DNA from 4 places in the Pseudomonas sp. SCB32 genome. Region 4 is predicted to be linked to each of the others. Evidence: predicted binding sites of a transcription regulator. Region 4 holds the regulator's gene; each other region holds the start of a gene.
What was found. Region 4 encodes FliA, which starts transcription of late flagellar genes. Its sites were predicted from a motif close to CTAAAGTTTNNNNNNNNNNNGCCGNTAA; they were not measured.
Positions count from the first base shown of each region.

Region 1: the regulator FliA is predicted to act here: its motif matches at 5,255-5,282, upstream of GA645_RS05930 (methyl-accepting chemotaxis protein).
Region 2: the regulator FliA is predicted to act here: its motif matches at 4,491-4,518, upstream of motA (flagellar motor stator protein MotA).
Region 3: the regulator FliA is predicted to act here: its motif matches at 4,383-4,410, upstream of GA645_RS16525 (methyl-accepting chemotaxis protein).

Region 1 is NZ_CP045118.1:1,268,619-1,276,184, reverse strand. Features, by position in the region: gene tadZ (type 4b pilus Flp biogenesis protein TadZ) at 1-250, opposite strand, end outside; gene GA645_RS05950 (type II and III secretion system protein family protein) at 316-1,545, opposite strand; gene cpaB (Flp pilus assembly protein CpaB) at 1,561-2,475, opposite strand; gene GA645_RS05940 (Flp family type IVb pilin) at 2,850-3,050, shown strand; gene GA645_RS05935 (methyl-accepting chemotaxis protein) at 3,205-5,100, shown strand; gene GA645_RS05930 (methyl-accepting chemotaxis protein) at 5,492-7,381, shown strand; gene GA645_RS05925 (helicase HerA-like domain-containing protein) at 7,512-7,566, opposite strand, start outside.
Region 2 is NZ_CP045118.1:5,547,635-5,555,200, forward strand. Features, by position in the region: gene queG (tRNA epoxyqueuosine(34) reductase QueG) at 1-755, shown strand, start outside; gene orn (oligoribonuclease) at 811-1,353, opposite strand; gene rsgA (small ribosomal subunit biogenesis GTPase RsgA) at 1,443-2,474, shown strand; gene motB (flagellar motor protein MotB) at 2,523-3,578, opposite strand; gene motA (flagellar motor stator protein MotA) at 3,582-4,433, opposite strand; gene GA645_RS25455 (HDOD domain-containing protein) at 4,555-6,081, shown strand; gene rhdA (thiosulfate sulfurtransferase) at 6,219-7,034, shown strand; gene asd (archaetidylserine decarboxylase) at 7,038-7,566, shown strand, end outside.
Region 3 is NZ_CP045118.1:3,619,918-3,627,483, reverse strand. Features, by position in the region: gene GA645_RS16540 (PepSY domain-containing protein) at 1-85, shown strand, start outside; gene GA645_RS16535 (response regulator transcription factor) at 85-765, shown strand; gene GA645_RS16530 (sensor histidine kinase) at 762-2,081, shown strand; gene GA645_RS16525 (methyl-accepting chemotaxis protein) at 2,200-4,344, opposite strand; gene GA645_RS16520 (Na+/H+ antiporter family protein) at 4,652-5,971, shown strand; gene GA645_RS16515 (AI-2E family transporter) at 6,055-7,122, shown strand; gene nuoN (NADH-quinone oxidoreductase subunit NuoN) at 7,280-7,566, opposite strand, start outside.
Region 4 is NZ_CP045118.1:1,933,255-1,940,820, forward strand. Features, by position in the region: gene GA645_RS28775 (YgcG family protein) at 1-295, shown strand, start outside; gene flhA (flagellar biosynthesis protein FlhA) at 554-2,677, shown strand; gene flhF (flagellar biosynthesis protein FlhF) at 2,693-4,003, shown strand; gene fleN (flagellar synthesis regulator FleN) at 4,172-5,002, shown strand; gene fliA (RNA polymerase sigma factor FliA) at 4,999-5,748, shown strand; gene GA645_RS09220 (chemotaxis response regulator CheY) at 5,925-6,299, shown strand; gene GA645_RS09225 (protein phosphatase CheZ) at 6,319-7,104, shown strand; gene GA645_RS09230 (chemotaxis protein CheA) at 7,136-7,566, shown strand, end outside.

The DNA.
Region 1 (7,566 bases), 660 kb from region 4:
CGCCCACGGCCACCACCGAGAGCAGCGGGCGGGCCGACACCAGCCCCTCGATCAGCGAACTCTGCGCCACCAGGTTGGCCTTGTTCAGGCTGGTGAACAGGACGCTGGCGCCAGTGACATCGAGCAGCGCCAGCACCTCCTCCAGGGTTCCGCTGTTGGCCACCACTACCTGCCCGCAGTTGGCCAGGCTGTTCTGCAGCCACTCCTGCTCGCCGGGGTGCTGAACCAGTGCGACGAATGTCTGACTCATGCTGCCGCTCCCTTCCCGTTCCTTGCGGCCCGATTTCTGACGGGATGCCGCATCATAGGTATCCATCAGCGCGACATCCCGCTGCTGGCCTTGCGCTGATCGAAACGGCCGTCCTCGAGGAAATAGAACTCGCCAAAGCCGGGGTCGTACTTGCGCAGCCCCTCGCCCGGCAGCGTCGGCAATGCGGCATTGGCCGCCAGCGGCTGGACCAGGTGCGGGGTGACGATCATCAACAGTTCGCGGTCGTCCTTGTCCAGGCTGGAGGCACGGAACAACGCCCCGATCACCGGGAGGCTGCCGAGGAAGGGGAACTTGTCGATGTTGCTGATGGTGCTGCTGCTGATCAGCCCGCTGATCACGAAGCTCTCGCCATCGGCCAGCATCACGCTGGTGTCGGTGCGCCGCACGGTCAGGGCCGGCACCGCGATGTCGTTGGTGCGGATGCCGCTGCTGAAGTCCAGCTCGCTGACCTCCGGCGCCACCTTCAGGGCGATGCGCTTGTCGCTCATCACCGTGGGCGTGAGGGTCAGGCGCACGCCGAACTCCTTGTACTGGATGGTGATGGTGTCGTTATTGCCGTTGGGCACCGGGATCGGAAACTCCCCGCCGGCAAGGAACGAGGCGCTCTGCCCGCTGGTCGCCACCAGGCTCGGGCGCGCCAGGGTGTAGGCGAAGCCGCTGCCTTCCAGGGCATTGATGAAGCCCAGCCATTTGCTGCTGCCGCCCCCCCAGATGACGTTGAAGCCGCTGTTGGCCGCACCGAACTTGCCGCCCAGGTTGCCGGAGCTGTCTAGCTCAAGACCGCCCAGGCTGCCCGGAGAGCCCAGCACGAAGGTATTGGAGCCCTTGCGGACCAGCGAAGTGCTGGCCTGCTTGAGCTTGCTGCGGCTGACTTCGACGAAGCGGATGTCGGTCTGCACCTGATTGGACATCCCGGCCAGGCTGCCCGGCACCCCGCCAGCGTCGGCGACCGCCCGCGAGCCGACCCGCACCACACTGCTCATCGGCTGGTCGCTGCAAGGAGTCCAGATCAGCAGGCTGGTCAGTCCCTCGGCTTTGCCGGTGACGAGAAAGTCATGCTTGTCGACCACCTGCACGTCGGCGATGTTCGGGTCGCCGATGGCCAGTCGCTTGATCGGCACCGGCAGCTGCTGGTCGACCTGGGCGCCCTGCTGGATATCGAGGTTCAGTTGCCGACCGGCGAAGCCGGCGCAGGCGCTCGGTATCGCCTGCGCGGCGGAATGGACGGCACAGGCCAGCAGCGCGGCCAACGACAGGATGAAGCGCTTGGACATCAATGCACTCCTTGCTCAATGTGCTTCACGGGTGACGGTGGTACCGCGATAGACCACGACGCCCGGACTCACCTGCGGCGCCGACACCTGGCGCGAGGCTGGCGCCGCGTGGGCCTTGCCGAGGAGTTGATCAAGGGTGATCGGCGGGCTGCCGGCAGCATTCAGCGACGCTTCGAGGTAGCGCCCCTGCTGCTCTTTCTCATAGAGATTCTCGTCCTTGCTGCGCACCGCCAGGCGCAGCGACCCGGCCTGACTGGCCAGCATCAGCCGCGACGCTGCCTCGGCCGGCACGGCAAGCACGGCGGTGCGTGGCGGGCGCGGGGTCTTGTCCTTGGGATCACCAGCGTTGCGAACCTGGCCATCGTTGGCGACGGCGATCTGCTCGCCGTAGGTCAGGACACGCACCCCGGGCAGCACCACCTGGGCGCTGACGACGCGGTCGGTGCTCTGCTGGTCCTGGACGAAAAGCATGACGTCGACGTAATCGCCGGGGAGCACGAACCCGCCGCCGCCGATCACCTCGTCCACGGCGATGGCCATGGCCCGCTCGTCCGGGCGGATGGTCCGCGCCAGCGGGCCGCCGGGCTCCATCAGCGCTGCGGAAAGAATGCTTCCGGCCGGCACAGCGACCCAGACACGCTGCCCGATCAGTGCGTCCGGCTTGGGATAACTGCCCGCCGGTGCGGTATGCAGCAGTTCGATGGCCAGATCGTCCTTGCCGATCACCGTCAGCGCGGACAGGTCACGCCGCGCTACCACGACAGGCGTACGCTGCAACTTGTCCGCTTCCGCCATCACTACCGGCGCCCCTTCCTGCACCACACCGGTGACCGGCGCAGCCGGCTTTCCCACGGATAACCCCAGATATCCCACAACCCCAGCACACAACAGCAACAGCCCGGCGAAAACCATCAGCACCTTGCTATTCATGTCCACTTCCTTGGCGTTATCGGGAAAGGTGAACCTGGCGGTCCACAGCCTGATCGGAAGTCACAACACCGGCGCCGCCGGTATACGTCCTTCAGACCCTTATAGTTTTTTCGACCCGACAGGAAAGTTCGATAAGACCCCTTCCTCATAACGAGAGACTGCTTGTTCCAAAGCAGAATTTAGTTGCTGCGGATATAGCGTCAAATGCCGGCGATGAAATTCCAATCCTCAGTTAGTTCTACTTCGCCATGACTATAACTTTGGTATTAGCGCTATTTGATCAATTGCATTCCGCCATACCGAGCCTAGCCTGACGGTGAAGTCGGGGCGCCGCCCCGGAGGTGCCGCCAGGAGCAACCGCGATGAACCTGAACATCAAAGACCTGACTCTGAAGCTCTACTGCAAGGCCAAGGCATTCGCAGCCGACAAGGAAGGCGCTACTGCTATTGAATATGCGGTTATCGCCGGGTTGATCGGGGTGGTCATCATTGCCGGGGCACGCATCCTCGGAACTGATATCAGCACCATGTTCACCAATATCGGCGGCTCGCTACCAACCGGAACCGCACCGTAATCGGAAATCGCGCTTCCGCAGCACGACAAGAGAACTTCCTCCCCGGCCGCCATGAATGGCGGCCGGGTATATATCCCTATTCAGGTTAAAGTCTTCCGCCATCCAGCCGATACATCCTGCCTACCCCTTGTTCCACCTGCAGGATGCTTTTCCAATGCTTCGCTCGCTGTCCTTCGCCAAGAAGATCCTTCTGGCGGCCTCCCTCGTGGTCATCTTCGCCTTCGCCTGCTTCATCCTCTTCAACGACTTCCGCCAACGCGAGGCGATTCACACCGCCACCGACTCCAAACTGACCGAGGTCGGCAGCCTGACCGCCAGCAACATCCAGAGCTGGCTGGAAGGCCGCATCCACCTGGTGGAAAGCGAAGCCGCGCAACTGGCTGAGCAGGAGCCGACGCCCGAGCGCATCCAGCACGTGCTGGAGCAGCAGGTGTTCCAGAAGAACTTCGAATCGGTCTACCTCGGCGAAGCGGCCAGCGGCGTGTTCACCATGCGCCCCTATGCGCCGATGCCCGATGGCTACGACCCGCGCCAGCGCGGCTGGTACAAGGACGCCGTGGCCGCTGGCCGCCTGATCGTCACCGAGCCCTTCCTGGACGCCGGCACCAACGAGCAGATCCTCGCCATGTCCATGCCGGTGATGCGCAATGGCCAACTGATCGGTGTCGCCGCCGGCGACATGAAGCTGGAAACCATCACCGCCATCATCAACTCGCTGAAGTTCGACGGTAACGGCTACGCCTTCCTGGTCAGCGACAGCGGCAAGATCCTGCTGCACCCGGACAGCCAGCAGATCTTCAAGAACCTCTCCGACATCTACCCGCACGGTGCCCCGAAAGTGCAGGCCGGCGTGCAGGAAGTCAGCCTCAACGGCGAGGACCAGCTGGTGTCCATGTCCCCGGTGAAGGGCCTGCCGGGCGTCACCTGGTACGTCGCCCTGGTGCTGGACAAGGGCGCGGCCTACTCCATGCTCAGCGACTTCCGCACCTCGGCCATCATTGCCACCGCCATCGCCATCGTCGCCATCCTGCTCCTGCTGGGCATGCTGATCCGCGTGCTGATGGCCCCGCTGACCGACATGGGCCGCGCCATGCAGGACATCGCCCAGGGCGACGGCGACCTCACCCAGCGCCTGAAGGTCGCCAGCAACGACGAGTTCGGCGTGCTGGCCAACGCCTTCAACCGCTTCGTCGAGCGCATCCACGAATCCATCCGCGAAGTGGCCTCCACCGCGCGCAGCCTGCACGACGTTTCGCAGCTGGTGGTCAACGCCTCCAACTCGTCCATGAGCAACTCCGACGAGCAGGCCAACCGCACCAACAGCGTGGCTGCCGCGATCAACGAGCTGGGCGCCGCCGCCCAGGAAATCGCCCGCAACGCCGCCGATGCCTCGCACCACGCCACCGACGCCTCGCATCAGGCCGGCGATGGCCGCCAGGTGGTCGAGCAGACCATCAGCGCGATGAACCAGCTGTCCGACAAGATCAGCTCGGCCTGCGCCAACATCGAGGCACTGAACAGCCGCACGGTGAACATCGGGCAGATCCTCGAAGTGATCAAGGGCATCTCCGAGCAGACCAACCTGCTGGCCCTGAACGCCGCCATCGAAGCAGCCCGCGCCGGGGAAGCCGGCCGTGGCTTCGCCGTGGTCGCCGACGAGGTGCGCAACCTGGCGCACCGCGCCCAGGAATCGGCGCAGCAGATCCAGAAGATGATCGAGGAACTGCAAGTCGGCGCCCGCGAAGCCGTGGACACCATGACCGAAAGCCAGCGCTACAGCCTGGAAAGCGTGGAGATCGCCAACCGCGCCGGCGAGCGCCTGGCCAGCGTCACCCACCGCATCGGCGAGATCGACTCGATGAACCAGTCGGTGGCCACCGCCACCGAGGAGCAGACCGCCGTGGTCGACTCGCTGAACATGGACATCACCGAGATCAATACCCTGAACCAGGAAGGCGTGGAGAACCTGCAGGCGACCCTGCGTGCCTGCGCCGACCTGGAGAACCAGGCCGGGCGCCTGCGCCAGTTGGTGGACAGCTTCCGCATCTGATCCCAGCGGAAACGAAAAAGGCGCCTCTGGGCGCCTTTTTCTATTTCCTACCCGCCAGTGCAAACCCATAGGAGCGCGCCATGCGCGCGAATCGCGGGCATGGCCCGCTCCTACAGGGGATATCGAGGCCGTCCCCGACCGTTCGTCCGCCTGCCTCAAGCTTCCACTCGGCGAGCCGACAGCAAGAGTGAAGGTCCACGAGAACAATGAATCCAGTCGGGCCCGATATCACCACCGGCACATGGGAGTGCCGGCCCCGCCCGCCCGGTCACCCGCCGCGCAGGCTCTGTCCGCTCCGTCACCACACGGACGGGCGCGCTGCGGCGACATCGGATCTGTCGCCCAGACCCACGCCGTTCTGGCATCCCACTACTTCCGGACTCGACGCAGCATGATCAAGAGCCTGAAATTCAGCCATAAGATCCTCCTGGCCGCCTCGCTTGTGGTTTTCTCCGCCTTTGCCCTCTTCACCCTCTACAACGACTACTTGCAGCGCAACGCGATCCGCGATGATCTCGAAAGCTACCTGCGAGAAATGGGCACGGTGACCGCCAACAATATCCAGAGCTGGCTGGGCGGCCGGCTGCTGCTGATCGAAAGCACCGCGCAGACCCTCGCCCGCGACAGCGCCCCTGAGCAGCTCGCCGCGCAGCTGGAGCAGGACACCCTGCACAATACCTTCATGTTCACCTACCTGGGCCAGCAGGACGGTACCTTCACCATGCGTCCGAAGGACTCCCTGCCCGCCGACTACGACCCGCGCACCCGCCCCTGGTACAAGGACGCCCTGGCCGCCGGCGGCACCACGCTGACCGAACCGTACATCGACGCGTCGACCCAGCAGCTGGTCATCACCGTTGCCACCCCGGCCCGCTCCGGCGGCAAGACCATCGGCGTAGTCGGTGGCGACATCGGCCTGAAGACCCTGGTGCAGATCATCAACTCGCTGGACTTCAGCGGCATGGGCTACGCCTTCCTGGTCAGCGGTGACGGCAAGATCCTCGTGCACCCGGACAAGAACCTGGTGATGAAGACCCTGGCCGAGGTCTACCCGCAGAACACCCCGCGCATCGGCGCCGGCTTCAGCGAGGCCGAACTGGACGGCCATACGCGCATCCTCAGCTTCACCCAGGTGCAGGGGCTGCCCTCGGTGAACTGGTACATCGGCCTGTCCATCGACAAGGACGCGGCCTACGCAATGCTGAGCAAGTTCCGCGCCTCGGCCATCATTGCCGCAGCCATCGCCATCGTCGCCATCCTGCTCCTGCTGGGCATGCTGATCCGCGTGCTGATGGCCCCGCTGACCGACATGGGCCGCGCCATGCAGGACATCGCCCAGGGCGACGGCGACCTCACCCAGCGCCTGAAGGTCGCCAGCAACGACGAGTTCGGCGTGCTGGCCAACGCCTTCAACCGCTTCGTCGAGCGCATCCACGAATCCATCCGCGAAGTGGCCTCCACCGCGCGCAGCCTGCACGACGTTTCGCAGCTGGTGGTCAACGCCTCCAACTCGTCCATGAGCAACTCCGACGAGCAGGCCAACCGCACCAACAGCGTGGCTGCCGCGATCAACGAGCTGGGCGCCGCCGCCCAGGAAATCGCCCGCAACGCCGCCGATGCCTCGCACCACGCCACCGACGCCTCGCACCAGGCCGGCGATGGCCGCCAGGTGGTCGAGCAGACCATCAGCGCGATGAACCAGCTGTCCGACAAGATCAGCTCGGCCTGCGCCAACATCGAGGCACTGAACAGCCGCACGGTGAACATCGGGCAGATCCTCGAAGTGATCAAGGGCATCTCCGAGCAGACCAACCTGCTGGCCCTGAACGCCGCCATCGAAGCAGCCCGCGCCGGGGAAGCCGGCCGTGGCTTCGCCGTGGTCGCCGACGAGGTGCGCAACCTGGCGCACCGCGCCCAGGAATCGGCGCAGCAGATCCAGAAGATGATCGAGGAGCTGCAGGTCGGCGCCCGCGAAGCCGTGGACACCATGACCGAAAGCCAGCGCTACAGCCTGGAAAGCGTGGAGATCGCCAACCGCGCCGGCGAGCGCCTGGCCAGCGTCACCCACCGCATCGGCGAGATCGACTCGATGAACCAGTCGGTGGCCACCGCCACCGAGGAGCAGACCGCCGTGGTCGACTCGCTGAACATGGACATCACCGAGATCAACACCCTGAACCAGGAAGGCGTGGAGAACCTGCAGGCGACCCTGCGCGCCTGCGCCGACCTGGAGAACCAGGCCGGGCGCCTGCGCCAGTTGGTGGACAGCTTCCGCATCTGATCTCAGCGGAAACGAAAAAGGCGCCTCTGGGCGCCTTTTTCTATTTCCTACCCGCCAGTGCAAACCCGTAGGAGCGCTGGGGGCGTCTTGCCCTTATTCGCGATGGGCGGGCATGGCCCGCCCATCGCCGTCAGCGTCGCTTGCTTCCACCCAGCAAGGCACCCATCAGGCCTCGCACCAATTCC
Region 2 (7,566 bases), 2.7 Mb from region 4:
CGCGCTACGCCTTGGGCCGCGACTATCACAAGCTGATCCGCAAACGCCTGCAGCAATTGGCCGAGCGCATCCAGCAGCACATCGGTCCGTTCGGCTTCCGCGCCTTCGTCGACAGCGCGCCGGTGCTGGAAAAGGCCATCGCCGAGCAGTCGGGCCTGGGCTGGATCGGCAAGAACACCCTGGTGCTCAACCGCAAGGCGGGCAGCTACTTCTTCCTCGGCGAGCTGTTCACCGACCTGCCGCTGCCGGTTGACCCGCCTCACGGCACGGAACACTGCGGACGCTGCTCGGCCTGCATGGACATCTGCCCGACAGCAGCCTTCGTCGCGCCCTACGTGCTGGATGCGCGGCGCTGTATTTCCTACCTGACCATCGAACTGAAGGGTTCAATCCCGGCGGATCTACGCCCATTGATCGGCAACCGCGTATTCGGCTGCGACGACTGCCAGATGGTCTGTCCGTGGAATCGTTTCGCCCGCGCCACCGACCAGGGTGACTTCCAGCCGCGCCACAGCCTGGACAATGCCGCGCTGGCCGAGCTGTTCCTGTGGACGGAAGAGGAATTCCTCAGCCGCACCGAAGGCTCGCCGTTGCGGCGTGCGGGGTATGAACGCTGGCTGCGGAACCTGGCCGTAGGGCTGGGGAATGCGCCTTCCACCATTCCAGTGATCGAGGCGCTGCGTGCGCGGCGGGAGTTCCCGTCGGAACTGGTGCGCGAGCATGTGGCGTGGGCGCTGGCGCGCCACAACGCCTGATGCACCTCCCTGCAGGAGCGCCCCATGGGCCCGCTCCTACAGGTAAGCACCTGCGTTACACCTTGATGAAGTGCTCGCGGTAGTAGCGCAGCTCGGCGATGGACTCGCGGATGTCGTCCAGGGCCAGGTGGGTGTTGCCCTTCTTGAAGCCGTCACGCACCTGCGGGGCCCAGCGCGCGGCCAGTTCCTTGAGGGTGGAGACGTCCAGGTTGCGGTAGTGGAAGAAGCCTTCCAGCTTCGGCATGTGCCGATAGAGGAAGCGGCGGTCCTGGCAGATGCTGTTGCCGCAGATCGGCGAGCTGCGCTTGGGCACCCACTTCTCCAGGAAGGCCAGGGTCATGGCTTCGGCTTCCGCCGCGGAGATGGTGCTTTCGCGCACGCGCTGGGTCAGGCCGGACTGGCCGTGCTGGCGGGTGTTCCACTCGTCCATGCCGGCGAGCAGCGCTTCACTCTGGTGCACCGCGATCACCGGGCCTTCCTCGAGGATATTGAGGTTGCTGTCGGTGGCGATGGTCGCCATCTCGATGATGACGTCCTTGTCCGGGTCCAGACCGGTCATTTCCAGGTCGATCCAGATCAGGTTCTGTGGGTTCTGCATGATGGGGCTCCTCAGCTCAGCCCTGTAGTTTAGCGGGAAGCGGGCGTACGCATGCTAAACTCCGGCGCGATTTTCCCTGTGGATACCCTATGGCCAAGCGTCACCTCACCCGCCGGCAGAGCTGGCGGATCGAAAAAGTCCAGGAAGAACGTGCTGCCCGCGCGGCCAAGCGCGAATCGCGCGCACTGGAAGAACTGGAAGGCGGCGACCTCGGACCGGAGCAGACCGGCCAGGTGATCGCCCACTTCGGGGTGCAGGTGGAAGTCGAGGCGCTGGAAGGCGACCACGTCGGCCAAGTGTTCCGTTGCCACCTGCGCGCCAACTTGCCGACATTGGTGACCGGTGATCAGGTGGTCTGGCGCCCGGGCAACCAGGGCATCGGCGTGATCGTCGCGCAGCTGCCACGCAGCTCCGAGCTGTGCCGCCCGGACATGCGCGGCGTGCTCAAGCCGGTGGCGGCCAATGTCGATCGCATCGTGATCGTCTTCGCGCCGCGTCCGGAGCCCCACGCCAACCTCATCGACCGCTATCTGGTAGCCGCCGAGCACGCCGGCATCAAGCCATTGCTGCTGATGAACAAGGCCGACCTGATCGACGAAGAGAACTCCGCCTTCATCGACAATCTGCTGGGCACCTACCGCGAACTGGGCTACCCGCTGCTGGAGGTCTCGGCCTTCAACGGCCTGGCGATGGACGCCCTGCGCGCCGCGCTGAACGAGCACGTCAGCGTGTTCGTCGGGCAGTCCGGCGTCGGCAAGTCGTCGCTGGTGAACGCACTGCTGCCGGGCGTCGATACCCGCGTCGGCGATCTCTCAGAAGTCACCGGCAAGGGCACCCACACCACCACCACCGCGCGGCTGTTCCACTTCCCCGCCGGCGGCGACCTGATCGACTCCCCCGGCATCCGCGAATTCGGTCTGGTCCACGTCAGCCGCGACGATGTGGAAGCCGGTTTCATCGAGTTCCACGACCTGCTCGGCCACTGCCGCTTCCGCGACTGCAAGCATGACCGCGAGCCAGGCTGCGCACTGCTGAAGGCATTGGAGGACGGGCGTGTCTCGCCGCAACGGATGGCCAGCTACCGGCACATCCTCGCCAGCCTGCCGGAAGACGAGTACTAAACGAAAAGGCCAGCTTTCCAGCTGGCCTTTTTCATTTCACCGCAAGTGTCACTGCTGCTTGTTCAATTCGTCGAGCTTCAGCGAACCACCGTCGTCGAACAGGTTGAGCTTCTGCTTGAGCTGATCCGGCGCAAGCGGAGCAGCCTGCCCGGCCGCCGGCTGGGCCGCAGCGCCGCCCTTGGGCACCACAGCACCCGGCGTAGCGGCACCATCGGCGGGCTTGTCGGTACTGCCATCCTGCCCCTCGATGGCACGCTGGGCCTTCTTGGTCAGGACGATGATGTCGATGCGGCGGTTCACCGGGTTCAGCGGCTTGTCACGGTCGAACAGTGCCGAAGACGCGTAGCCGACCACGCGGGCGATCTGCGCATCCGGATAACCGCCCGCCTCCAGCGCACGCCGCGCGGCGTTGGCGCGGTTGGCCGAGAGCTCCCAGTTGCCGAAGTCGCCATTGCCGGCGTAGGGCTTGGCATCGGTGTGACCGCTGATGCTGATCTTGTTCGGCACCTGCTTGATGGTCTCGGCCAGCGCCAGCAGGATGTCCTCGAAGTAAGGCTGCAGGCGCGCGCTGCCCAGGTCGAACATCGGTCGGTTGTCCGAGTCGACGATCTGGATGCGCAGGCCGTCCTGGGTGATCTCGAACAGGATCTGGTCCTTGAAGCGCTTGAGCGTGGGGTTCTCGTCGACCTTGTTCTGCAGCTCCTGCAGCAACAGTTCCAGCCGCTCCTTCTCCAGCTTCTCGGCGATGTTCTCCGCCTGCTCGGCGTTGACCTTGGCCTCGTCCTCCGGGCTGATGCGGGTTTCGTCCGCCTCGGGCTGCGCCTGGATCTGCGGGTTCAGGGTCTTGTCCGGCGCGGGCGTCGGCGTGCCGCCCAGGTCGATCACATAGGGACTGGCGCTTTCGGTGAAACCGATCGGGTCCTGGAAGTAGCCGGAAATGGCCTTCTTCTGCTCCGGCGTAGCCGAGGACAACAGCCAGAGCACCAGGAAGAACGCCATCATGGCGGTGGCGAAGTCGGCGAAGGCGATCTTCCATCCACCGCCATGGTGACCGGCGGCATAGCGCTTGACGCGCTTGACTATGATCGGTTGGTTGTTATCCATCGTTTAGCGCCCGCGCACAGCCTGCTCCAGCTCGGCAAAGCTGGGCCGATGCGCCGGCAGCAGCACCTTGCGGCCGAATTCCACGGCCAGCGACGGCGGCATCCCCGAGGCGGAGGCCACCAGGCAGGCCTTGATGGCTTCGTAGAGGTTCAGCTCTTCCTTGGCGTCGTGCTCCAGAGCGTTGGACAGCGGCCCGACGAAACCGTAGGCCGCGAGAATACCGAGGAAAGTACCCACCAGCGCCGCGGCCACGTGGTGACCGATTTCCGCCTGGCTGCCCTGGCCGAGCAGGGCCATGGTGATCACGATGCCAAGCACCGCGGCAACGATACCGAAGCCCGGCAGGCCGTCGGCGACGCGGGTCACCGCATGGGCGGGATGCTCCAGGTGCTCCTTGAGGCTGCCCAGCTCCATGTCGAACAGGCCTTCCAGCTCGTGGGGCGCCATGTTGCCGGAGGACATGATGCGCAGGTAATCGCAGATGTACGCGGTCATCCGGTCATCCTTCAGCACCGCCGGGTACTTGCTGAAGATCGGGCTGGCACCCGGATCCTCGACGTCCGCCTCGATCGCCATCATGCCCTCGCGACGGCTCTTGTTGAGCACCTCGTAGAGCATGCCCAGCACCTCCAGGTAGAAGGTGTGGGTGAAGCGGTTGCTGAACATCTTCGGCGCCTTCTTCAGCACCGTCATGAAGGTGCTGCCCGGGTTCGCCTGGAGGAAGGCGCCCAGCGCGGCGCCGCCGATGATCAGCAATTCGAACGGCTGGATGATGGCCGCGATCTTGCCGCCGGAGAGCAGATACCCGCCGAGCACACTGCCCAGGATGACGATGATGCCGATGATTTTTGACATGGGGACCGGACTGAAACTGTGAACAGAATGAGAGGCATAGTTCCCGCCTCCCTGTTGTTATCGGAGATTTCGGGCAAGACTATAGGCCGAAAACACTAAAAACCAGTTCGGCGCCTCTCGCATGCCCAAACCCGTGCAAAACCCAGAGCGTCTCGCGGACTGGCTCTCCCTGCTGGAAGAGCTGCCGCTGCCCGTCCCCCAGGAGCACCGCGACGATATTCGCCGGGCGCTGAATGACAGCCGCCGCTCGATCCGCGATATCTCCGACCTGCTGCAGGACTGCCCGACCCTGGCCTTCGCCATCCTGCGCGAGGCCAACAGCGCTCCGAGCGCCCGCGACAATCCGGCGGAGAGCCTGGAAGTCGCCCTCAACCGCCTGGGCCTGGCGCGCGTCACCCAACTGCTCGATCGCCTGCCGTCAGTGCCCGAAGCGCAGATGCCCCGTGCGTTGAGCCAGTTGCTGCTGATCAGCCGCCACGCCATGCAACAGGCCAGCGGCCTGTTCGCCAACCGCCTGGCGCGGCTCTGGCAGGAAATCCACTGGGGCAGCCTGTTCACCCTCGCCCCGCTCTGGGCGCTGGCCACGGCCAAGCCGGAATTGCTGGAGACCTGGCAGCGCCGGGTCTACGGCCTGGGGCGCTGCAGCAGCGAAGTCGAGCAGGAGTTGCTCGGCACCCGCCTGCTGCCGCTATGCCGGGCGCTGGCCGAACGATGGCGGCTGCCGGACTGGGTCGCCCAGGGCTACGCGCTGCTCAGCGATGACAAACGCCTGCTGGTGCGTGCCCTGCACGTGGCCCACACCGAGACCCAGCCGCTGGGCCAGCAACAGCGCCTGGACGCCGACCCGGAGCTGCAGCGCTGGCTGACCCGCCCAGCCAACACCATCCTGCTGGCCAACAGCCTGGCCACCGCCGCGCACCAGTCATGGGGTGGCGCGCACATGCTGCGCTGGCAGCGCCTGACCAGCCTTTATCTGCAGATGCCGCTGGAGGAGCTGCAACAGACCGTCCACGGTCTTGCCGCACAGAGCGCCCGCCGTCACGCCCAGCCACTGCTCTGGCACCCGGCCCAGGCCCTGCTCTGGCCCTGGGACGCCCGTCGCTGGCTGAACGGCCCAAAACCTGAGGAACCACCCAAGGCGCCCGACACCCTTGCCCAATGGCGCCAGCACTGCGCGCGCCTGCTGCAAAGCCCCTCGCCCTTCGGTAACGCCGTGCAATTGCTGGACACCGCCAGCGCCGCCCTCCAGGCCGGCGGCCTGCAACGCGGGGTGATCCTGCTCGCCGACCGCGACCAGGCATGGTTACTGGCCCGCCGCCATTTCGGCCTGCCGGAACAAGCCGGCGGGCTGAAACTGGAAGTCGCGGCCAGCCCGCTGCTGCGCAAGCTGATGCAGCAACCGGGGCAGTTGCGACTGAGCCCGGCGAACATGGCCGACTTTTCCGCCGTGCTGCCCGGTGCGCTGAAGGCGCTGCTGCCCAGCGAACACCTGCTGTTGCGCTCGCTCGGCAACGGCAGCCGGGTGGTCATGCTGCTGGCCGTCGACCGTAACGGCCAGCCGCTGGGCGACTTGCATGCGCAGGCCTTCGGCCGCACCGCGCAGTGCATCGAGCAGGCCATCCGCCAGATGTCCCGCGGCGTCTCCTGAGCCGCGCGGCGTTCAGCCGGATTTCCGGTACACTGGCGCCCCTTTAGACTATCGCCCCTCCATGGGCAGCCCAGGGCGCCAGCTCACGCCGCCTCCACCATCACGGCGGGCCGACCGCCGTACCGGGAGACTCCGACATGTCCGCCTTCTCCGCTCTGCCCCTGGTGATCGAACCGGCTGACCTTGCCAGCCGCCTCGTCGCCGCCGACCTGATCCTGGTCGACCTGACCAGCGCCGCGCGTTACGCCCAGGGTCACATCCCCGGCGCCCGCTTCGTCGCCCCGGCGCGCACCCAGCTGGGCGGCACGCCAGCCCCCGGCCTGCTTCCGGCCAAGGCCGACCTCGAAGCACTGTTCGGCGAACTGGGCCACAACCCCGATGCCGTCTACGTGGTCTACGACGACGAAGGCGGCGGCTGGGCCGGTCGCTTCATCTGGCTGCTGGATGTGATCGGCCACCACCGCTACCACTACGTCGATGGCGGCCTGCACGCCTGGGTCGCCGACGGCCTGCCGCTGAGCCAGGACGTTCCGACGCCGGCCGGCGGCCCGCTGCCGCTGACCCTGCACGACGAGCCCACCGCCACCCGCGAATACCTGCAAAGCCGCCTGGGCGCCGCCGACCTGGCCATCTGGGACGCCCGCAATCCCAGTGAATACAGCGGCCAGAAAGTCCTCGCCGCCAAGGGCGGGCACGTGCCCGGCGCCGTCAATTTCGAATGGACCGCCGGCATGGACCCGGCCCGCGCCCTGCGCATCCGTACCGATATGCCGCAGATCCTCAAGGACCTGGGCATCACCCCGGACAAGGAAGTGATCACCCACTGCCAGACCCACCACCGCTCCGGCTTCACCTACCTGGTGGCCAAGGCCCTCGGCTATCCGCGGGTCAAGGGCTATGCCGGCTCCTGGTCGGAATGGGGCAACCACCCCGACACCCCTGTAGAGGTTTAAGGAATGTCGTTCAAAGATCGTCTGTTCATCCTCGCCCAGTACCTGCTGCCGCATCACCTGCTGTCGCGCCTGATCGGCTGCGCCGCCGAATGCCGCGCCCCCTGGTTCAAGGACCGCCTGATTCCCTGGTTCGCCCGTCGCTACCGGGTGGACATGCGCGAAGCCCAGGTCGAGGACCTGCGTGCCTATGAGCACTTCAACGCCTTCTTCACCCGCGCCCTGAAAGACGGCGCCCGTCCGCTGGACGAGAGCGAAGGCAGCGTGCTCAGCCCCGCCGACGGCGCCATCAGCCAGCTCGGCCCGATCGAGCACGGGCGCGTGTTCCAGGCCAAAGGCCACAGCTACAGCCTGATGGAACTGCTGGGCGGCGACGCCGAGCGCGCCGCTCCCTTCATGGGCGGCGAGTTCGCCACCGTTTACCTGTCGCCCAAGGACTACCACCGCGTGCACATGCCGCTGGCCGGCACCCTGCGCGAGATGGTCTACGTGCCGGGCCGGCTGTTCTCGGTGAACCAACTCACTGCCGAGCAGG
Region 3 (7,566 bases), 1.7 Mb from region 4:
ACTGCTGACCGCCGAGGGCGTGGTACGCGAGCTGAAACTGGATGCCCGCGACGGCCGCATCCTCAAGGATAAGGAAGACGACTGATGCGCCTGTTGCTGGTGGAAGACCATGTCCCCCTGGCCGATGAACTGCTGGCCACCTTGACGCGCCAAGGCTATGCCGTCGACTGGCTCGCCGACGGTCGCGATGCCGCCGTACAGGGCGCGAGCGAGCCCTACGACCTGATCATTCTCGACCTCGGCCTGCCGGGGCGCCCCGGCCTCGACGTACTGCGCGAATGGCGTGGTATGGGATTGGCCGTACCGGTGCTGATCCTCACCGCACGCGGCTCGTGGGCAGAGCGCATTGATGGCCTGAAGGCCGGCGCCGACGATTACCTGACCAAGCCTTTCCATCCCGAGGAGCTGCTGCTGCGCATCCAGGCGTTGCTGCGCCGTGCCCGTGGACTGGCCAACCAGAGCCAACTGGAAGTGGCGGGGCTGAGCCTGGACGAGGCGCGGCAGTGCGTGCAGCAGGGCGGCAAGGATGTCGACCTGACGTCCGCCGAGTTCCGCCTGCTGCGCTATTTCATGCTGCACCCCGGTCAGCTGCTGTCGAAGTCGCACCTTGCCGAGCACCTCTATGACGGTGAGACCGAGCGCGACTCCAATGTCATCGAGGTCCACATCAACCATCTGCGCCGCAAGCTCGGCCGCGAGATCATCGAGACCCGTCGTGGCCAGGGCTACCGCTTCACCGGCAGCGCCGGCGGGGCCGTCCGTTGATGTCGATCCAGCGCCGGCTCGGCCTCGGGCTCGGCGTGGTGCTGGTGGTGATCGGCCTGGTACTGGCGCAGACCGGACTCTGGCTGTTCGACCAGGGCCTGCGTCGATACCTGGCCGATGGCCTGCAGGACGAGGCGGAAAGTCTGCTGGTGGGCATCATGCGTGGCCCTGCCGGCCTGCAACTGGATGATCAGCGAGTGGACGCCGTCTATGAGCGGCTGTTCTCTGGACGCTATTTCGTCATCCGCTTCGATGATGTCACCTGGCGTTCGCGTTCGCTCTGGGATCGCGAGCTGGAGCTGCCGCCGCAGAAGGGCCTTCTCCGTGACCTGGAGAAAGGTCCGGAGGGGCAGCGTCTGCTGGTCTATCGCGGGGACTACAAGCGCTACGGCAAGCAGTTGCAGATAGTCGTGGCGCAGGATTACACGCCGATCCTCAAGAGCTTCAACCGCCTGCGCAACATCGGTCTGGGTGCCGGTGGCGTGGCGTTGCTGCTGATCCTGGTGTTCCAGGGATTCACCGTTCGCCGCGCACTGCGCCCGCTGGAGCGGGTACGCCAGCAGATTGCACAATTGCAGGAAGGACAGCGCAGCCAACTGGACCGACCGGTGGCGCAGGAGCTGGAGCCGCTGGTGGACCAGGTCAACCACCTGCTGCAGCACACCGAGGACACCTTGCGTCGCTCGCGCAATGCCCTGGGAAACCTCGGGCATGCGTTGAAGACGCCGCTGGCGGTGCTGATCAGCCTCGCCGAGCGCGATGAGGTGCGCGGGCACCCGGAAATGCGTCGCGTGTTGCAGGAGCAGCTGGAGCAGATCGAGCAGCGCCTGGCCCGCGAGCTGGGGCGCGCACGACTGGTAGGCGAAGCGCTGCCCGGCGCGCATTTCGATTGCGATGCGGAGCTGCCCAGCCTGTGCGAGATGCTGCGGCTGATCCATGGCGAGCATCTGAGTATCGAGTGGGCGGCGACGCCTGGGCTGCGACTGCCGTTCGACCGCGAAGACCTGCTGGAGATGCTCGGCAACCTGCTGGACAACGCCTGCAAATGGGCGGACGCCCAGGTGCGGCTGACGGTTGGGAAGGGCGCCGATAGCTATCGTTTGAGCGTTGATGACGACGGCCCCGGCATTGCCGAGGATCAGCGCGAAAGCGTGCTGGAGCGCGGCACGCGGCTGGACGAGCAGGTGGCGGGGCACGGCCTGGGATTGGGAATCGCGCGGGACATCGCGGCGGCCTGTGGCGGCAGCTTGAGGCTGGAGGCGAGCGGGCTGGGCGGGTTGCGCGTGGTGGTTGAGCTGCCGCGTCGGGTGGCGTGATTCCAGCTTTTGTAGGAGCGGTCTTTGTACGCGATGAGTATCGTGCCCGCGATGAGCCCAGCAGCGCGGCGGATCGCGGACGAAGTCCGCTCCTACGAGAGCATTGGACGCTCTGCGGTCAGACGCGGAACTGATCCATCAACCCCTGCTGATGATTGGCCAGCTTGTTCAGCGACTGGCTCACCTGCGCCGATTCCTGCGCCTGGCTGGACAGCGATTCGGTCACGTCGCGGATGCCGGCGACGTTACGGTTGATCTCCTCGGCCACCGCGCTCTGTTCCTCGGCGGCGCTGGCGATCTGCAGGTTCATGTCGGTGATCACGCCGACCGCCTCGCCGATGCGTTTCAGCGCGGCCACGGCCTGCTCGACCTGGGACACGCTGTCCTGCGCCTGGCGGTGGCTGTTGTTCATCGCGCCGACCACGTCGCGGGTGCCGTTCTGCAACCCTTCGATGACCTGGCGGATTTCCTCCACCGAGTCCTGGGTACGCCGGGCCAGGTTGCGCACCTCGTCGGCGACCACGGCGAAACCACGCCCCGCCTCACCGGCGCGGGCGGCTTCGATGGCGGCGTTGAGGGCCAGCAGGTTGGTCTGCTCGGCGATGCCACGGATCACTTCCAGCACCGAACCGATCTGCTCGCTGCTCGCCGCCAGGCCTTCCACCTGGCTCATGGCGCTGCTCATGTCGCTGGCCAGTTCGTCGATCAGGCGGGTGGTGTTGTCGATCACGTTGAGACCGTCGCGGGTCGCGCCGTCGGCGCCACGGGCGGCATCGGCGGCCATGGCCGCGCTGTTGGCGACGTCGTGGGCGGTGGCGCTCATCTCCTGCGAGGCGGTGGCGACCTGGTCGACTTCGCGGAACTGCTGCTGCATGCCGGCGCTGGTCTGGCTGGCGATTTCCGAGGACTGGTCGGCGGTGGCGCGGGCATCCTGCACCGAGGATTTTACGTCGCGGATGATCGGTTGCAGCTTGTCGAGGAAGCGGTTGAACCATCCGGCCAGTTCGCCCAGTTCGTCTTTGCCGGAATAGTCCAGACGCTTGGTCAGGTCGCCCTCGCCGCTGGCGATGTTGCGCAGCATGGCGGCGACCTTGAGGATCGGCCGGGTCACGCCACGGGCGGTGAGCCACATGGCGAACAGGCCCCCGAGGATCGCGATCAGACCGAAACCGAGCTGGGAAAGGGTGCCCTGGGTGCGTTGCTCGTCGAGCTGCTGTTGCAGGGCGATGGCCGGGCCGAGCAGTGTCTGTTCCGGCACTTCGAGAAGGACGGCCCAGGGCTTGGAGCCGGGGATCGGTTGCAGCGGCTCGATGACCCGCAGTTGATCGTCCTGGCGCAGCACTTGCTCGTGGTTGCTGGCGATGGACTGCAGCAGCTGGGCGCCTTGGCCGGGATAGATATCCTGCAGGTTCTTGCCCAGCAGGCTGGCGTCGGCGCTGTGCCCGGCAAGCAGGCCGGCAGCACTGACGATGCTGACCTTGCCCTGGCCGTCATACAGTTCCTGGCTGCCCTGGAGGCTGATCTCCTGGAGCTTATCCAGACTGATGTCCAGGCCCATCACGCCGACGATCTTGCCATCCAGTTCCAATGGGAAGGCAATACTGGTCATCAGCATCTTGCGCCCGCCGACCTCGTCGAAATACGGGTCGAGCACGCAGGGCTGGCCGGTGGTCTTCGGGCACGTTAACCAGGCGTTGTAGGGGGCGCCGCTCGGGCCGGGGCTAGTGTCGGCGAGCATGGCTTCGTTGGTCGCCTCGGACTCGAGGTGGCCCGGCGTGGCCTGTGACCAGTAGAGCGAGAAGCGCCCGGCGTCGTTGCTGCCGATCTCGGCCTGGCCGGCGAACAGCTGGTCCTTGCCATCCAGGGCATTGGGCTCGAAGGCAACATAGAGGCCCAGCAGTTCGGGGTTGCCTTCCACGGCGGTCTTCACCTGGCGGGTGAGGTCCTCGCGCAGGTCGTAGGCATCGAGGAAGCGCTTCTGCGCTTGATCGCGCAGGAACATCACCTGCCGCGAGAAGCCTTTGCCGTACTGGTAGGCATCCATGATGTAGCGCTGGATGCGCATCGCCTGGACTTCGCCGCGCGAACGCAGGCGCGCCTGGGCGGCTTCGTCGAGCATGCGGGTGCTGGACTCCTTGACCAGCGCGGTGCTGTGCTGGGTGCGGAATACGGAAAGGCCGGACAACAGCGACACCACGCCAAGCAGGCAGAGACCGGCGAGCAGCGTGATCTTCCATTGGATGGAAAGGCGGCGGAGAAGCATGGTCATGTCCTTGAGCAGGAAAACTCGGGGCTGCCGGGTTATCGGCCTTTTTCGCCCCTTCTTGATCGATGGCAGGAGAAAACGCCAAAAAACAGGCGATTCTGGTGTGTCCGTTCCAAGGGCAGCGTTTTCTCAGCAAAAAGCATGTTCGCCAAGGCGAAAATCCTGTTGCGAATGCGTCGCTGGCTGCACGAAAGACTTTGATTCGATTGGCTTTTTGACAGGCTGGGTAGGGTTCGGCAGAGTACGCGCCTTTTTTTTGCCTGCCCCCCCGTACCGGCCGGGCCGGCTTCGTAGGAGTGATGAGATGAATGCGGTGCTGATCGCCGTTGGCCTTATGCTGGTACTGAGCCTGTGTCGCGTGCACGTGGTGGTGGCGCTGATCGCCGGCGCCGTGACCGGTGGGTTGCTCGGTGGCCTGGGCATGGACGGGACGCTCAAGGCGTTCAACGCCGGCCTGGGTGGTGGTGCGACGGTGGCGCTGTCCTACGCCATGCTGGGCGCCTTCGCCGTGGCGATCGCGCGTTCCGGCATGGCCCACGCGCTTGCCGACCGCGCACTGGCGATGCTCGGGCGGTACGAAGACGGAGCGCCGGCGGGTTTCAAATGGCTGCTGATCGGACTTCTGCTGCTGGTGGCGATCGCGTCGCAGAACCTGCTGCCGATCCACATTGCCTTCATTCCGCTGCTGGTGCCGCCGCTGCTCTATGTGCTGACCCGCCTGCAGATCGATCGCCGGCTGATCGCGTGCGTGATCACCTTCGGCCTGATCACGCCCTACATGTTCCTGCCGGTGGGATTCGGCAACATCTTCCTCAACGAGATCCTGCTGGCGAATGTCGCGCGCAGTGGGGTGGATGTCAGCGGCGTGGACGTCAGCCGGGCCATGCTCATCCCGGCACTGGGCATGGTCTGCGGCCTGCTGGTCGCGGTGCTGTTCAGCTACCGGTGCAAGCGCAGCTATGACCTGGAACGCATCGAACAGGCCGAGCGGGTGAGCGCTCCCTATAGCCCGATGAGCCTGGCGGTGGCCGGCGTTGCGGTCGTCGCGGCGTTCGTCGTGCAGTTGTGGCTGGATTCGATGATCCTTGGCGCGCTGGTGGGGTTCCTGGTGTTCTCCCTCTCTGGCGTGGTGCGCTGGAAGGAGGCGGATGATCTGTTCACCGAGGGCATGAAGATGATGGCGATGATCGGCTTCATCATGATCGCCGCCGCCGGTTTCGCCGAGGTAATGAAAGCCACCGGCCAGGTCGCCACCCTGGTCGAGAGCGCGGCTGCCTGGATTGGCCACAGCAAGGCCCTGGGCGCATTCCTCATGCTGCTGGTGGGGCTGCTGGTGACCATGGGCATCGGTTCGTCCTTCTCCACGGTGCCGATCATCGCTGCCATTTTCGTCCCGCTGGCGGTACAGCTGGGCTTCAGCCCGCTGGCCATTGTCAGCATCGTTGGCACCGCCGGCGCACTGGGGGATGCGGGTTCGCCGGCGTCGGACTCCACCCTGGGCCCGACCTCGGGCCTCAATGTGGACGGCCAGCACAACCATATCTGGGACACCGTAGTGCCCACCTTCCTGCACTACAACCTGCCGCTGCTGGCGTTCGGCTGGGTGGCGGCAATGGTGCTGTAAGGCGGTTAGTGCGCTGCGAAAGTTGCACTCGGCAGGCTGGGTGCTAACTAATGAGCAGGTTTCCCCTTCTTCAGGGCCTGCTCATGTTCGAATCGAAACTGGAATACCGGACTTTCCTGCTCCTCCTGGCGATGGTCACTATCGCCTTCGCCTGGTTGCTGTTGCCGTTCTATGGCGCAGTGTTCTGGGGCACCATCCTGGCGATCATCTTCGCGCCGCTGCAGCGCCGCCTGCGCGTGCGCCTGAATGGGCGCAACAACCTGGCGGCGCTGATCTCGCTGACCATCTGCCTGCTGATCGTGATCCTGCCGATAACCTTCATCGCCGGTGCGCTGGTGCAGGAAGGGGCGACGGTCTACCAGCAACTGAAGTCCGGCGATCTCAACTTCGCCGCGTACTTCAAGGCGGTGATGGATGCGTTACCGCGCTGGGCTTACCACTGGCTGGAGCGTTTCGACCTGACCGACCTGTCCGGGCTGCAGGATAAGCTGTCCAAGGGTGCCATGCAGGTCAGCCAACTGGTGGCGACCAAGGCCTTCAGCATCGGCCAGAACACCTTCGACTTCGTCATCAGCTTCGGCATCATGCTCTACCTGCTGTTCTTCCTCCTGCGCGATGGGCCCGCCCTGGGGCGCCGCATCAAGCAGGCGGTGCCGCTGAGCGTCGACCACAAGCAGCACCTGTTCACCAAGTTCACCACGGTGATCCGTGCCACGGTGAAGGGCAACATCGCCGTAGCCGTGACCCAGGGTGCGCTGGGCGGGTTGATCTTCTGGTTCCTCGGCATCCAGGGCTCGCTGCTCTGGGGCACGCTGATGGCGTTCCTTTCGCTGCTGCCGGCCATTGGTGCGGGGCTGATCTGGGTGCCGGTAGCCGCCTATTTCCTGCTGACCGGCGCGATCTGGCAAGGCGTGGTGCTGACCCTGTTCTGTGTGCTGGTGATCGGCCTGGTGGACAACATCCTGCGCCCGATCCTGGTCGGCAAGGACACCAAGATGCCGGACTATGTGGTGCTGATCTCCACCCTTGGCGGCATGTCACTGTTCGGGCTGAACGGCTTCGTCATCGGTCCGCTGATCGCCGCGCTGTTCATCGCCTCGTGGGACCTGTTCACCGGGCGTGAAGGTGAAGAACGCAAAACGGCAGGGTAGGGCACTTTGCAGGAGCGAGCTTGCTCGTGAACGGTGCCGGTACAAGGCCGGAGTGATGCGGTTCGCGAGCAAGCTCGCTCCTACGAAACGCGCGCAGGGTACGAATCCCGCCCAATAAAAAACCCCGCCGAAGCGGGGTTTTTCATGCCTGTCGATCTCAGCCGGCGACGGCCAGACCCGTGTGCTGCAGGATCTCCAGCAGCGGCTGCGGGTACACGCCGAGGAAGAAGGCGAGCAGGGCGATGGCCACCAGCATCATGCCGCCAGCGCGCTGGGCCCAGTCCAGGGGAGCGTCGTGGCGCTTCATGTTCGGCTCGACCAGGAACATGGTCACCATGACGCGCAGGTAGTAGAACAGGCCGATGGCGCTGCCCAGTACCAGGGAGCCGACCAGCCACCAGTGCTGGGACTCGACGCCGGTGGCGACGATGTAGAACTTGCCGA
Region 4 (7,566 bases):
CCATGCCGCCTGGAAGCGCAGCCGGCTGGAGTTCTTCATTCGCCTGGCGCTGGCCTCGGCCATCTGCGCGTTCGTCATGACCCTCACTGGCATCGTCGAACATCTTGGCGAGTTTCCGGAATCGCTGGCGCTGCTGCCGATGATTTACTTCCCGCTGCTGCTCGCATTCATGAGGGGCTGGGCGGCCAGTTCGGGCTCAGGTTCCAGCGGCGGCAGCTCGTCTTCCGGTGGCAGCAGCGGCTATTCCGGTGGCGGAGGCTCCAGCGGCGGTGGTGGCGCATCAGGGGGATGGTAGACGAACGCTCCGCGTTATACGCCGCTTGGCCTTGGTTGCAGATAGCTCCGGGCTCGGCCAGGGCGCTGCTCACAGGCACGCTGTAGCGGCGTACAACCGCGCACGGTAGTACGCCCTGCGGGCTGCTCTGGATCGGGTATTTCCGTCGATTCGAAAAAGTTGGAACGCTTCCTGCTAAAGCTCCTGCAAACGCCCATTGGGGCGTCAAAAGTTTGATAGGGCGGGCGCAAGATCCGTCGCAGGGCAGGGGAGTCAAGGGTGGACCGCACGCAACTGATCAGCAACGTTCGCAGCAATCTGGCGGGCCTGGGCCGGGGCAATCTCGGTGTGCCGCTGCTGCTGCTGGCCATGCTGGGCATGATGACCCTGCCGATCCCGCCGTTCCTGCTGGACGTGCTGTTCACCTTCAACATCGCCCTGTCCATCGTGGTCCTGCTGGTCTGCGTGTACGCGCTGCGTCCGCTGGACTTCGCCGTGTTCCCGACCATCCTGCTGGTCGCGACCCTGCTGCGCCTGGCGCTGAACGTCGCCTCCACCCGCGTGGTACTGCTCCACGGCCATGACGGCCACGCCGCCGCGGGCAAGGTGATCCAGGCCTTCGGCGAGGTGGTGATCGGCGGTAACTACGTGGTCGGCATCGTGGTCTTCGCGATCCTCATGATCATCAACTTCGTGGTGGTCACCAAGGGCGCCGGGCGTATCTCCGAAGTGAGCGCACGTTTCACCCTCGACGCCATGCCCGGCAAGCAGATGGCCATCGACGCCGACCTCAACGCCGGCCTGATCGAGCAGGCTGAAGCCAAGAAGCGCCGTGCCGAGGTAGCCCAGGAAGCCGACTTCTACGGCTCCATGGACGGTGCCAGCAAGTTCGTCCGTGGTGACGCCGTCGCCGGTCTGCTGATCCTCTTCATCAACCTCATCGGTGGCGTCGCCATCGGCATGCTGCAGCACTCGATGGGCTTCGGCGATGCCGGCAAGGTCTACGCCCTGCTGACCATCGGTGACGGCCTGGTGGCGCAACTGCCGTCGCTGCTGCTGTCCACCGCCGCGGCGATCATGGTGACCCGCGTGTCCAGCGCCGAGGACATGGGCCAGCAGGTCAACCGGCAGATGTTCGCTTCGCCCAAGGCGCTGGCCATCTCCGCCGCGATCCTGATCGCCATGGGCCTGGTGCCGGGCATGCCGCACATTTCCTTCGTTGGCCTGGGAGCCCTGGCCGCCGGCGGCGCCTGGCTGATCTGGCAACGCCAGCGCCAGGCGGCGCAGCAGGCCGAACAGGAAACCCAGCGCCAGCAGGAGCTGCTGCCGGCCCAGCGCGCCCAGGAAACCAAGGAGCTGGGCTGGGACGATGTGACCCCGGTGGACCTGGTCGGCCTGGAAGTCGGCTACCGCCTGATCCCGCTGGTGGACCGCAACCAGGGTGGCCAGCTGCTGGCGCGGATCAAGGGCGTGCGCAAGAAGCTGTCCCAGGACCTGGGCTTCCTGATGCCCTCGGTGCACATCCGCGACAACCTCGACCTGCTGCCCAACGCTTATCGCCTGACGCTCATGGGCGTCAGCGTGGCCGAGGCCGAGATCTATCCGGACCGCGAGCTGGCGATCAACCCCGGCCAGGTGTTCGGCACCCTCAACGGCATCGCCGGCAAGGACCCGGCCTTCGGCCTGGAGGCGGTGTGGATCGAGGCCTCGCAGCGCGACCAGGCGCAGTCCCTGGGCTACACCGTGGTCGACGCCAGCACCGTGGTCGCCACCCACCTGAACCAGGTGCTGCACAAGCACGCCCATGAGCTGCTCGGCCACGAGGAAGTTCAGCAACTGATGCAGCTGCTGGCCAAGACCTCGCCCAAGCTCGCGGAAGAACTGGTGCCGGGGATGATCTCCCTGTCGACCCTGCTCAAGGTCCTGCAGGCGCTGCTGCAGGAGCAGGTGCCGGTGCGCGACATCCGCACCATTGCCGAGGCCATCGCCAACGTCGCCGCCAAGAGTCAAGATCCCGCCGCCATGGTGGCGGCAGTTCGCGTCTCGCTGTCCCGCGCAATCGTGCAAACCATTGTGGGACTAGAGCCGGAGCTGCCCGTGATCACTCTGGAACCCAGGTTGGAACAGATATTGCTCAATAGTCTTCAGAAGGCCGGACAGGGCTCCGAAGACGGCATGTTGCTGGAGCCCGGAATGGCGGAAAAGCTGCAACGCTCGATGGTCGAGTCGGCGCAGCGCCAGGAAATGCTCGGCAAGCCGGCGATCCTGCTGGTGGCTGGTCCCGTTCGCGCGATGATGTCCCGATTCGCGCGGATGGCGGTCCCCACCATGCACGTGCTGGCTTACCAGGAAATCCCGGATAACAAACAAGTGACGATCGTCGCCACCGTTGGGCAGAACTGATTGAGGTCCCAGGCCATGCAGGTAAAACGCTTCTTCGCCGCCGATATGCGTCAGGCCATGAAACTGGTCCGTGACGAGCTGGGCCCGGATGCCGCGATCATCGGCAACCGCCGTGTCGCCGGCGGCGTCGAGCTGACCGCGGCGCTGGACTACCAGGCCCCGGCGGCGGCCAGCAAGCCGAACCCGGCGCTGGAAGCCGAGCTGCGCAAGACCCAGGCACGGATCGCCCAGGCCAAGGCCGAGCTGAGCGAGCCGACCCGCATGAGCGAGGCCGTGCGCAAGGACCGTCAAATGTACGGCGCAGAGGTGCCGCGCCGCAGCGCCGCCGAGACCCTGGCCGAAGCCATGGCCGCGCCGGTCGCACCGGCTGCCGCCAACGTCGGCCAGCAGGCCCTGGAAGCCATGCGCTTCGAGCTCAACGGCCTGCGTGAACTGATCGAAGTGCAGCTGGGCTCCATCGCCTGGAACCAGTTGCAGAGCCAGCGTCCGAGGCAGGCCAACCTGTGGCGCCGCCTGCAGCGCATGGGGCTGCCGGCTGACCTGTCGCGCAGCCTGCTGGAAAAAGTCGCCTCCATCGCTGAGCCGAAGCAGGCCTGGCGCATGCTGCTGGCACACCTGGCGCGCTCCATCAACGCCCCGGAAATCGACCTGCTGGAGCAGGGCGGGGTGGTTGCGCTGGTCGGCCCGGCCGGCATGGGCAAAACGACGACCCTGGCCAAGCTTGCCGCCCGCTACGTGCTGAAGTACGGCGCGCAGAGCATCGCCCTGGTCTCGATGGACAGCTTCCGCATCGGTGCGCAGGAGCAGATCAAGACCCTCGGTCGCATCCTCAACGTGCCGGTAACCCTGGTCGATCCGGGCCAGTCGCTGATTCAGGCCATGGCGCCGCTGGCGCGCAAGCGCCTGGTGCTGATCGATACCGCCGGCCTGCCGGCCAACGATCCGGCGCTGCGCATGCAGCTCGAAGCCCTGGCGGCGCAGAGCCTGAACGTGAAGAACTATCTGGTGCTGGCCGCGACCAGCCAGAGCCAGGTGCTCAAGGCCGCCTGGCAGAACTATCGTGTGTGCGGTCTGGCCGGGTGCATCCTGACCAAGCTGGACGAAGCCGGCAGCCTCGGCGAGGCGCTTGCTCTGGCAATTGGCCAGCGTCTCCCGGTAGCCTATCTGGCGGACGGTCCGAAGATTCCGGATGATCTGCAGATTGCGCGCAGCCACCAACTGGTCAGCCGCGCGGTGAGTCTGCAGTCGCCGGAAGAGCCGAGCGAGGACGCCATGGCCGACCTGTTCGCCGGTCTGTACCAGCAGCCGGTGCGTCGCGCCGGCTGAACGAATTGAACGGCCCCGTGGTGGGGTGACGGGCGGCCAGGTGGGCTGCCCGGCGAGGCGGATGCTCTGGGAGACGATCCGCGAACGCCGGAAGCGGTAGAGCACCGCGGCCGGCAGGGCCGCAGCGCCAGGGGGCGCGGCGGCTGAATGACGAGACAAGGTATTGATATGGGCATGCATCCTGTACAGGTAATCGCAGTCACCGGTGGCAAGGGTGGTGTCGGCAAGACCAACGTGTCGGTGAACCTGTCGCTGGCGTTGGCCGACCTCGGCCGCCGCGTCATGCTGCTGGACGCCGACCTGGGCCTGGCCAACGTCGACGTGCTGCTGGGCCTGACGCCCAAGCGCACGCTGGCCGATGTGATTGAAGGCGAGTGCGATCTGCGCGACGTGATCCTCCAAGGGCCCGGCGGTGTTCGCATCGTTCCGGCGGCCTCCGGCACGCAGAGCATGGTGCACCTCACGCCGATGCAGCACGCCGGTCTGATCCAGGCGTTCAGCGACATCAGCGAGAACATCGACGTGCTGGTGGTGGATACCGCCGCCGGCATCGGCGACTCGGTGGTGAGCTTCGTGCGTGCCGCGCAGGAAGTGCTGTTGGTCGTCTGCGACGAACCCACCTCGATCACCGACGCCTACGCGTTGATCAAGTTGCTCAACCGCGACTACGGCATGACCCGCTTCCGCGTACTGGCGAACATGGCGCACAGCCCCCAGGAGGGCCGCAACCTGTTCGCCAAGCTGACCAAGGTCACTGACCGCTTCCTCGACGTGGCGCTGCAGTACGTCGGCGCCGTTCCGTACGACGAGTCGGTGCGCAAGGCGGTGCAGAAGCAGCGTTCGGTGTATGAGGCGTTCCCGCGCAGCAAGGCGTCCCTGGCCTTCCGTGCGATTGCGCAGAAAGTCGACAGCTGGCCGCTGCCGGCCAACCCACGTGGGCACCTGGAGTTCTTCGTCGAGCGCCTGGTGCAGCATCCGTCCACGGGTTCGGCCGTATGATGATGGCCTCCGGAGCGCGTATGTACAGCAAGGCACAGGCGCAGAACTCCCAGGACCAACTGATCCAGCGGTACGCGCCGCTGGTCAAGCGCATTGCCTACCACCTGCTGGGCCGCCTGCCGGCCAGCGTGCAGGTGGAGGACCTGATGCAGGCCGGCATGATCGGCCTGCTGGAAGCGGCGAAGAAATACGACGCCGGCAAGGGCGCGAGCTTCGAGACCTACGCCGGCATTCGCATCCGTGGCGCCATGCTCGACGAGGTGCGCAAGGGCGACTGGGCCCCGCGTTCGGTGCACCGTAACTCGCGCATGGTCAGCGACGCGATTCGCGCCGTCGAGGCCAGAACCGGTCGTGACGCTAAAGATCAGGAGGTTGCTGCCGAACTCAATATGAGTCTCGAAGAATATTACGGCATCCTCAGCGACACCCAGGGCAGCCGCCTGTACAGCTTCGACGACCTGCTGCAGGACGGCGAGCAGGGCAGTGGCCTGGCCGAAGACGCTTCGCACCAGGGAAACGAGCCCTCCCACGGCCTGGAAGACGAACGCTTCCAGGCGGCGCTCGCCGAAGCCATCACCAAGCTGCCCGAGCGCGAGCGGCTGGTGCTGGCCCTGTACTACGACGAGGAACTCAACCTCAAGGAGATCGGCGAAGTGCTGGGGGTCAGCGAATCCCGGGTCAGTCAGCTGCACAGCCAATGCGCCGCGCGCCTGCGGGCACGTCTGGCGGAGTGGCGCGCGCACTGAGGTTCGGGTAGTTTCGCGTCGGCTTTTTCGTAGGCTTCAGATTTAGATTTCAGAATTCTTCAGGGCGACGTCCCTTTGACGCCGCCCACACGGGATGAGCGCACGCCGCTCGATGAATTGACGGCACGCCCGCCAGGACGTGCCTGGTATCGATGGAGGTCGGTTTGGACAAGAATATGAAAATTCTCATCGTGGACGACTTTTCCACGATGAGGCGCATCATCAAGAACCTCCTGCGTGACCTGGGGTTCACCAACACCGCAGAGGCCGACGACGGCACCACTGCGCTGCCGATGCTGCACAGCGGCAACTTCGACTTCCTCGTCACCGACTGGAACATGCCCGGCATGACCGGCATCGACCTGCTGCGCGCGGTCCGCGCCGACGAGCGCCTGAAGCACCTGCCGGTACTGATGGTCACCGCCGAGGCCAAGCGCGACCAGATCATTGAAGCCGCCCAGGCCGGGGTCAACGGCTATGTGGTCAAGCCTTTCACCGCTCAGGTGCTGAAAGAAAAGATCGAGAAGATTTTCGAGCGGGTCGGCAGCTGAGGCTGACTGAGAGGGCGTCATGGATCTCGTCAACGAATCCGCGGGTGACTTCGAGTCGACCCTGAAAAAACACGCGCGCGAATTGGTCGACTGCCTCGAACGCGGCGACGTCCAGACCGCCGTGCAGCTGATCTCCGAGCTCAACCAGGCGCGCGATCGCGGGCTCTACCAGGAAGTGGGCAAGCTCACCCGTGAGCTGCACAACGCCATCGTCAACTTCCAGATCGATCCCAATTCCCGCCACGCCGAGGAAATGTCGCAGATCGCCGACGCCACCGATCGTCTCTCCTACGTGGTGAAGATGACCGAGAAGGCGGCGAACCGCACCATGGACCTGGTGGAAGAGTGCACTCCGGTGGTCATGCACATCGAGACCCAGGCCAAGGAACTGCAGGAAGACTGGGGACGCTTCATGCGCCGCGAGCTGGGCCCCGACGCCTTCCGTGAGCTGGCCAAGCGCGTCGAGCAGTTCCTCTACATCAGCGCCCAGGACAGCCGGAAGCTTTCCGCGCACCTCAACGACATCCTCCTGGCGCAGGACTTCCAGGACCTCACCGGACAGGTGATCAAGCGCGTCACCAAACTGGTCACCGAGGTCGAGTCGAACCTGGTCAAGCTGGTCTGGATGGCCGGCCAGGTGGACCGTTACGCGGGCATCGAGCACGACTACGACGGCATGCGCGACGCCGTCGAAAAAGAAAGATCGTCCAAGGGTGAAGGTCCGCAGATTGCTGCCGATACAAGAAAAGACGTCGTATCCGGTCAGGACGATGTCGACGACCTGTTGTCCAGCCTTGGTTTTTAAGCGTCCGCTGACGCTGTAGAGGGAGCACCGAATGAGCTTCGACGCCGATGACGAGATCCTCCAGGACTTCCTGGTGGAGGCCGGCGAGATCCTCGAGCAGCTGTCCGAACAACTGGTCGAGCTGGAAAGCCGACCCGATGACATGGACCTGCTCAATGCGATTTTCCGTGGGTTCCACACCGTCAAGGGCGGAGCGGGCTTCCTCCAGCTGAACGCGCTGGTGGAGTGCTGCCACATCGCCGAGAACGTGTTCGACATCCTGCGCAAGGGCGAACGCCGCGTGGACGCCGAGCTCATGGACGTGGTCCTGCAGGCGCTGGATACCGTCAATGTGATGTTCCAGCAGGTGCGCGATGCGGAGGAGCCGACCCCGGCGACTCCCGAACTGCTGGCCGCGCTGTCGCGCCTCGCCGAGCCGGGCGGCAACGAACCGGTCGAAGCGCCGGTGATTGCCGAGCCCGA